One region of the Pseudomonas sp. KK18 genome, then DNA from elsewhere that is predicted to be linked to it. Evidence: predicted binding sites of a transcription regulator. Region 1 holds the regulator's gene; the other holds the start of a gene.

What was found. Region 1 encodes FliA, which starts transcription of late flagellar genes. Its sites were predicted from a motif close to CTAAAGTTTNNNNNNNNNNNGCCGNTAA; they were not measured.
Region 2: a site for FliA is predicted at 819-846, ahead of motA (flagellar motor stator protein MotA). Genes of this name have one in related genera too.

The regions. Positions count from the first base shown of each region.
Region 1 covers NZ_CP146605.1:5,365,195-5,369,580, forward strand. Annotated here, with positions in the region: gene V6607_RS24035 (chemotaxis protein CheA) at 1-324, opposite strand, end outside; gene V6607_RS24040 (protein phosphatase CheZ) at 336-1,124, opposite strand; gene V6607_RS24045 (chemotaxis response regulator CheY) at 1,143-1,517, opposite strand; gene fliA (RNA polymerase sigma factor FliA) at 1,688-2,428, opposite strand; gene fleN (flagellar synthesis regulator FleN) at 2,425-3,258, opposite strand; gene flhF (flagellar biosynthesis protein FlhF) at 3,379-4,386, opposite strand, start outside.
Region 2 covers NZ_CP146605.1:619,878-624,263, forward strand. Annotated here, with positions in the region: gene V6607_RS02710 (HDOD domain-containing protein) at 1-747, opposite strand, end outside; gene motA (flagellar motor stator protein MotA) at 914-1,765, shown strand; gene motB (flagellar motor protein MotB) at 1,769-2,791, shown strand; partial or broken gene V6607_RS02725 (outer membrane lipoprotein carrier protein LolA) at 2,812-2,943, shown strand; gene rsgA (small ribosomal subunit biogenesis GTPase RsgA) at 2,946-3,977, opposite strand; gene orn (oligoribonuclease) at 4,084-4,386, shown strand, end outside.

The DNA of each region.
Region 1 (4,386 bases):
CTCGCGCACTTCACTGAACATGCCGTTGACCGCGTCCAGTGCTTCCAGGATCACGTCCATCAGTTCCGAGTCGACGTGCCGCTCACCCTTGCGCAGGATGTCGAACACGTTCTCGGCGATGTGACAGCACTCCACCAGCTCGTGGAGCTGGAGGAAGCCGGCGCCCCCTTTTACAGTATGAAAACCGCGAAAAATTGCATTGAGCAGGTTCGCATCATCCGGTCGGCTTTCCAGCTCGACCAGTTGTTCGGACAGTTGCTCTAAAATTTCGCCGGCCTCTACAAGGAAATCCTGAAGGATTTCTTCATCGGCGCCGAAGCTCATGGGTGTGCTCCTTAGAAGCCTAAACTGGACAGCAAATCGTCTACGTCGTCTTGCCCGGATACAACGTCTTCACGTTTATCGGCATGAATCTGCGGACCTTCACCCTTGGCGAGGTGTTTTTGTGGATCTTTTTCAGAAAGGATCGCTGCGCGGTCATGTTCGATGCCGGCAAACCGGTCGACCTGGCCCGCCATCAACACCAGTTTGAGCAGGTTGCTTTCCACTTCGGTGACCAGTTGGGTCACACGCTTGATCACCTGACCGGTGAGGTCCTGGTAATCCTGGGCCAGCAGAATGTCATTGAGGTTGCTGGAAACCGTGCGGTTTTCCTGCTCGCTGCGGGACAAAAAGCCCTCGACCCGACGCGCCAGCTCACGAAACTCCTCAGCGCCCACTTCCCGACGCATGAACCGGCCCCAGTCAGTGCTCAGGGCCTTGGCTTCACTGGCCATACCGTTGACCAGAGGCGTGGCGTTTTCCACCAGGTCCATGGTGCGGTTGGCCGCCGCCTCAGTCAGCCTGACCACGTAGGACAGGCGTTCGGTGGCATCCGTGATCTGCGAGATTTCCTCAGCCTGGGGCATGTGCGGGTCAATCTGAAAATTGACTATCGCACTGTGCAACTCACGGGTGAGCTTGCCCACTTCCTGGTACAGGCCGCGGTCACGGGTCTGGTTGAGCTCATGGATTAACTGCACCGCGTCGCCGAACTGGCCTCTTTCAAGGCTTTCGACGAGTTGATGAGCATGTTTTTTCAGGGTCGACTCAAAGTCGGCCTGCGATGATTCTTTATGCTCCATAGCTCCCCCGTGGCAGCATCAATGACCGATGCGTTCGAAGATCTTTTCGATCTTCTCTTTCAAGGCCAGTGCAGTGAATGGCTTGACCACGTAGCCGTTGACCCCGGCCTGGGCGGCTTCGATGATCTGTTCACGCTTGGCTTCAGCGGTCACCATCAGCACAGGCAGGCTGCGCAGTTTTTCATCAGCGCGCACGTGGCGCAGCAGATCGATACCGGTCATGCCCGGCATGTTCCAGTCCGTTACCAGAAAGTCGATGCTCCCGCTGTTGAGGATCGGAATCGCCGTAATACCGTCATCCGCCTCGACCGTGTTAGTGAACCCAAGGTCACGCAACAGGTTTTTTATGATCCGCCGCATCGTTGAGAAGTCATCAACGATGAGGATTTTCATGTTCTTGTCCAATTCGACCTCCAAGCAGTCTTAAACGCGCCCAGCACCTGGGCGCGCCATATCAATCAACAGGCGTTACACAAAAAGGACTACCGGGGGCGCACCACGGGCCAAGCCCGTCCGGGCGCAGGGCCTGGACGGTATCGTTCGCAGTGTCCCCACACTGCCTGTCAGCGCGCTCGCCACTCTCCCAAACGCCCCCGCAAGCGGGCCGCGCACTGGCTGTGTAACTGGCTGACCCGCGATTCGCTGACCCCCAGGACCTCACCGATTTCCTTGAGGTTCAGCTCTTCGTCGTAGTACAGCGCCAACACCAGTCGCTCACGCTCCGGCAAATTGGCTATCGCGTCCGCCAGCGCGCTCTGGAAGCGTTCATCTTCCAGGTCCCGTGACGGTTCGAGATGGGCACTCGCGCCGTCCTCGTGCAGCCCTTCATGTTCGCCATCCTGTAAAAGGTCGTCGAAACTGAACAGCCGGCTGCCCAAGGTATCGTTCAAAATCCCGTAGTAATCGTCGAGACTCAATTGGAGTTCGGCCGCAACTTCATGATCTTTAGCGTCGCGACCGGTTTTTGCTTCAATTGAGCGAATTGCGTCACTCACCATCCGCGTATTGCGGTGCACTGATCGCGGCGCCCAATCACCTTTACGCACTTCATCGAGCATGGCCCCACGGATACGGATACCCGCGTATGTCTCGAAACTCGCGCCCTTGCTCGCGTCGTACTTGGTCGACACTTCAAGCAGGCCGATCATCCCGGCCTGGATCAAGTCTTCGACCTGCACGCTGGCAGGCAAGCGCGCCAGCAGGTGATAGGCAATGCGCTTGACCAGGGGCGCATAGCGCTCGATCAATTCGACTTGACTGTCACGTGCCGACTTCTTGTAAAGGTTGTAGCCGCTGGCTGTCATAGCACCGGTCCTGCGCTCGTCTGATGCACCAATCGCTCGACGAAAAACTCCAGATGCCCCCGGGGATTGGCGGGCAACGGCCAGGTATCGACCTTCTGGGCAATAGCCTTGAACGCCAATGCGCACTTCGAACGAGGGAACGCTTCATAGACCGCACGCTGCTTTTGCACGGCCTTGCGCACACACTCGTCGTAAGGAACTGCGCCAACGTATTGTAAGGCGACATCGAGGAAGCGATCCGTGACCTTGGTCAACTTGGCGAACAGATTCCGCCCTTCCTGCGGGCTTTGGGCCATGTTGGCCAGCACGCGGAAGCGGTTCATGCCGTAGTCGCGGTTGAGCAGTTTGATCAGGGCGTAGGCGTCGGTGATCGAGGTGGGTTCGTCGCACACCACCAGCAACACTTCCTGGGCTGCGCGCACGAAGCTGACCACGGATTCGCCTATCCCGGCGGCGGTGTCGATCACCAGCACGTCGAGGTTGTCGCCGATGTCGCTGAACGCCTGAATCAGGCCGGCATGTTGCGCCGGGCTCAGGTGCACCATGCTCTGGGTGCCGGAAGCGGCCGGCACGATGCGAATCCCGCCGGGGCCTTGCAACAGTACGTCGCGCAGCTCACAGCGGCCTTCGATGACATCGGCCAGGGTATGTTTGGGCGTCAGTCCCAGCAGAACGTCGACGTTCGCCAGCCCCAGGTCAGCATCCAGCAGCATGACGCGACGGCCAAGCTCTGCCAGGGCCAGGGACAAATTCACTGACACGTTAGTTTTTCCGACGCCACCTTTGCCGCCGGTCACCGCGATCACCTGTACGGGATGCATGCTGCCCATTTTATTTCTTTACCTTGTCTTGCTTAGACGCAGGCTACATAAGTTGGCCGCGCGAACTGCTGGCAGGCCATCGATGTAGATACTTTTCACTGTCATTTTTAAATAGAAAGCCATGATGCCTCAGCCAACTCGCTTGTTCGGGCTGTGGTAGAGGTCAGCAAACATGTCAGCCATAGCTTCCTCACTGGGTTCTTCCTGCATTTGCACGCTGACAGCCCGGCTGACCAACTGATGACGGCGCGGCAGATGCAGATCATCCGGGATCCGCGGCCCGTCGGTCAGGTAGGCGACCGGTAATTCATGACTGATTGCCAGGCTCAATACTTCGCCCAGGCTTGCCGTCTCATCCAGTTTAGTCAGGATGCAACCCGCCAGCCCGCAGCGCTTGTAGCTGTGGTAGGCGGCGGTCAATACCTGCTTCTGGCTGGTAGTGGCAAGCACCAAATAGTTTCTGGATTTGATCCCGCGCCCGGCCAGGCTTTCCAGCTGCATGCGCAGGGCCGGGTCGCTGGCTTGCAGGCCGGCGGTGTCGATCAGCACCACGCGCTTGCGCAGCAATGGGTCGAGGGCGTTGGCCAGGGACTGGCCCGGGTCGACGTGGGTCACCGGCACATTGAGGATGCGGCCCAGGGTCTTGAGTTGTTCCTGGGCGCCGATGCGGTAGCTGTCCATGCTCACCAGCGCGATGTTCTGGGCGCCGTACTTGAGCACGTAACGTGCGGCCAGCTTGGCCAGGGTGGTGGTCTTGCCCATGCCGGCCGGGCCGACCATGGCAATCACACCGCCTTCTTCCAGGGGTTCGATTTCCGGGGTGACGATCATCCGCGCCAGGTGGGCCAGGAGCATGCGCCAGGCCTGGCGAGGTTCTTCAATTTGCGTGGTCAGTTGCAGCAGGTCGCGGGACAACGGGCCGGACAGGCCAATGCGTTGCAGGCGACGCCACAGGTTGGCCTGTTGTGGCTGGCTGCCCTGCAACTGGTTCCAGGCCAGCGAACCCAGCTGCACTTCCAGCAGTTCACGCAGGCCGTTGAGTTCGAAACGCATCGAGTCGAACACCCGCTGGTCTACCGCCGGCGCCGGGGCTGGCGCAGCAGGACGCGGTGGTTCAACAAAAGTCGGCTCTACCAG
Region 2 (4,386 bases), 2.5 Mb from region 1:
GCGCAGGTTCGGGTCGGCATCCAGCAACTGCTGTTGGCGCAACGGCTCGTCTTCACGGGCAATGCTCAGCGCCTTGACCAGCAAGCGTTGTTCCGTCAGCAGCAACGTATAACCCTGGGATACCCAGATCGGCAGGCGCCAGGTGTTGGTCAACCCCAGGCACAGGTCCAGCAGGCGTACGCCGAACAGCTCCTGTTCGACTGTGCGGGCCGATTCGCCCTTGTGAATCACCCGCAGCTCCCATTCTTCCAGCAGCTTGGGATAGGCAATCGCCATCGGCCACAGCGGCGAAAGGAACAGCAGGCTGCCCCAGTGAATGTCTTGCCACAACCGCGCCAGGCGGCTGGCGAACAGGCCGCTGGCTTGTTGCGACGCGTGCTGGCTGATCATCTGCAGCTGGCGCAGCGCCACGGGGATTTCATTCAGCGGCACGGAAGGCAGGCGCCGCAGCAACTCCTCGGTGCGCTTGAGGCCGAGGCGATTGATCGCCACTTCGAGGTTTTCTGCCGGCTCCGCGAGGCTGCCGTGGGCCTGGTTGTTGGCCTCGCGCATCACGCTCAGCACCAGCGCCGGGCTGTTCTGCATCAGCTCTGCAATATCCCGCAACGAACTGCGGTTGTCGCCGATGGCCTTGCAAACCCGGTCGTGGCTCGCCTGTGGAACAGGCAACAGCACATCGTCCAGGCGCTTTATCCAAGCGGCGAGAGTGGCGGGTTTTTGAGTTGGGACTGTCGTTTCATTTGCCATGATTGGGGCGCGATCATCACTTGCGGTCAACACGCCCGGGACGGGCCGAACTGGTTTTTCGCCATAACGGGCTATAGTCTGGCGCAGATTTGCCGATAAGTAGAACAAGAGTTTTCAACTCTTGCGAATATGACCCTGAACCCGACGGCGCAAGTACTCATCCCCTATGGCTAAAATTATCGGCATCATCGTCGTCATCGCGAGCGTGCTCGGCGGATACGTCCTTTCCCACGGCAAGATTGCGGCGCTGATCCAGCCTTTCGAAGTGCTGATTATCGGCGGTGCGGCGTTCGGCGCATTCCTGCAGGCCAACCCCGGCTACATGACGATGCACGTGATCAAGAAGTCGCTGGGCATGTTCAGCTCGCGCTTCTCCCACACCTTCTACCTGGAAGTGCTGGGGCTGATCTACGAGATCCTCAACAAGAGCCGCCGCGAAGGCATGATGGCCATCGAAGGCGACATCGAGGACGCCGCGGCGAGCCCGATTTTTGCCAAGTACCCGGCCGTGCTCAAAGACGAGCGCATGACCGCCTACATCTGTGATTACCTGCGCATCATGTCGTCCGGCAACATGGCGCCCCATGAGCTGGAAGGCCTGTTCGACATGGAACTGTTCAGCCTCAAGGAAGAGCTGGAGCACCCATCCCACGCCGTGACCGGCATCGCCGACGGCATGCCCGGTTTCGGTATTGTTGCCGCGGTGCTCGGGATCGTGGTGACCATGGCCTCCCTCGGTGAAGGCGACCAGAAAGCCATCGGCATGCACGTAGGTGCGGCACTGGTAGGTACCTTCTTCGGTATTCTCGCGGCCTACGGTTTCTTCGGCCCGCTGGCCACGTCCCTGGCCCACGATGCCAAGGAAGAAGTGAATCTGTACGAAGCCATCAAGGCCTGCCTGGTGGCTTCGGCTTCCGGCATGCCGCCATCGTTGGCAGTGGAGTTCGGGCGCAAGGTTCTGTATCCGAAGCACCGTCCAAGCTTCGCTGAGCTGGAACAAGCGGTTCGCGGTCGCTAAGCCATGGAAAACAACCAGCCGATCATCATCAAGCGCGTCAAGCGCTTCGCTGCGGGGCACCATGGCGGCGCCTGGAAAATCGCCTTCGCCGACTTTGCGACGGCGATGATGGCGTTCTTCCTGGTGCTGTGGCTGATGTCCACTGCCACGCCGGAACAGAAGATCGCCATCGCCGGTTACTTCAAGGACCCCATCGGTTTCTCCGAGAGCGGCACGCCTTTTGTGATCGACCTCGGTGGTTCGCCGCAACTGGCGCCCGAGCGCACCATCAACCCGGAAATCAAGACCGACTCGCCCCAGGAAAAGATCCCGATCGAGCGCGACACCGTCGAGAGCATGGCCGAACAGGTCGAGCAGGAACGCCTGGAATTGCTGCTGCAGGAACTGCAAACCAAGGTTGAGGAAAACCCGCAACTGCTGAAGTTCAAGGACCAGATTTCCTTCGAGATCACCCCGGATGGCTTGCGCATCCAGATCACGGACGCCGCCAACCGGCCGATGTTCGATTCCGGCAGTGCACGCTTGAAGCCGTACTTTGAAGACATCCTGCTGGCCATGGCCGACACCATCAAGGCGGTGCCGAACAAGATCAGCATCAGCGGCCACACCGACGCCAAGCCGTATGCAGGCCAGGGCGACTTCGGCAACTGGGAGCTCTCGGCCAACCGGGCCAATGCCGCGCGTCGTGCACTGGTGGCCGGCAGCTATCCGGACCCGCAAGTGGCACGGGTGGTGGGGTTTGCTTCCTCGCAGCTGTTTGATCCCAAGGATCCGTTCAACCCGATCAACCGACGCATCGATATCGTCGTACTGACCAAAAAGGCCCAGCGGGCGATTGAAGGCGAACCGCCTGCGACGCCACCGGTACCGACCCAGGGTGAAGGCGCGCCGGGCGAAGTGCCGGCAGACCCGAACGCACTGCCGCCCGAGCAGGAGCCGCTGCCAGCCCATGAGCTGCGGCAGAAGCTGAACCTGTTTGACGATGGCGGTGTGAAGGATCCGACTCAGCCAGCCACTGGCTCGTAAGCAGATACAAAAAGGCCGCGATGATCGCGGCCTTTTTGTATCTGCTACATCCTGTAGGAGCGAGCTTGCTCGCGATGGACGTTAACGATGACGCGTGCTCTCTGAATGCACGCGGCGCCCTCAAGCTTTTCGCGAGCAAGCTCGCTCCTACATGTTAATAGCTGGTCTCGGGCAAGCTGGCGATGATCGAGCGATAGCTGTTCATTCGCTGCTGCTGCACGCGGCCGTCTTCCAGTGCCTTGAGCAGGGCGCAACCTGGCTCGCGGTCATGTTTGCAGTCACGGAAGCGGCAGGTGCCGATCAAGTCGTTGAACTCGATAAAGCCCGCTTCAACATCGGCACGGCTCACATGGCCCAGGCCGAATTCACGGATGCCGGGGGAGTCGATCAGTTCACCGCCGCCCGGGAAGTGGAACAATCGCGCGGTGGTGGTGGTGTGGGTGCCCTGGCCGGACAGCTCCGACAATGGACCCACACGGGTTTCGACTTCCGGCAACAGGCTGTTGACCAGGGACGACTTGCCCACACCCGACTGGCCGACGAACACGCTGATGCGCCCGTCCAGTTCAGTCTGTAACTGTTCCATGCCATTGCCGTGATGCGCCGAGACTTCCAGCACCGGGTAGCCGAGGGTGCGGTACACCGCCAGCAACGCGTTGAGCGCCGGGGCGTTCTGTTCGTCGATCAGGTCGAATTTGTTCAGCAGCAACAGCGGGCGAATGCCGGCGTGTTCGGCGGCTACCAGGTAGCGGTCGATCAGGTTGGCATGGGGCTCAGGCAGTGGCGCGAAGACAATGACGATCATGTCGACGTTGGCCGCTACCGGCTTGAGCTGGCCACGGCTGTCGGGGCGACGCAGTTCGGTGGTGCGCGGCAACTGGGCGACGATCACGCCGATGCCCTGGTTGCCGGCACGCCATACCACCTTGTCGCCGGTCACCAGCGCAGGCAGGTTGGCGCGCAGGTGGCAACGGAACACCTGGCCGGCGTGATCGCCTTCGGTGGCCTCGACTTCGACCTGCACACCGAAGTGCGCGATCACCAGGCCCGTTTGCTCGGGGCCCAGGTCGCCGCCCTCAAGCGCTTCCACGGCGGAGGATTCACGTTTGGCGGCGCGGGCAGCGCGTTCGCCCTGAATCTTTTCGATGCGCCAGTTTTGGCGACGGTTGAGCTGGCGTTTGGCCATTGGTGTTCCGTGTCGATAATGCAAAGGTTAGGTGAAACGGTCGCGAGTCTAGCACGCCCTGCCTGCTAAACTGCGCAGCTACGCCAAGGTGCCAAGGAACCACGACATGCAAAACCCACAGAACCTGATTTGGATCGATCTGGAAATGACCGGTCTGAACCCTGACACCGACGTCATCATCGAGATGGCGACCATTGTCACCGACAGCAACCTCAACACCTTGGCCGAAGGTCCGGTGATCGCCATTCACCACAGCGACGCGGTGCTGGCCACCATGGACGAGTGGAACACCCGCACCCACGGCAACTCGGGCCTGACCCAGCGTGTGCGCGACAGCCGCGTGAGCATGGCTGAGGCTGAAGCCGAAACCATCGCCTTCCTGGAAAAGTGGGTACCCAAGGGCAAGTCG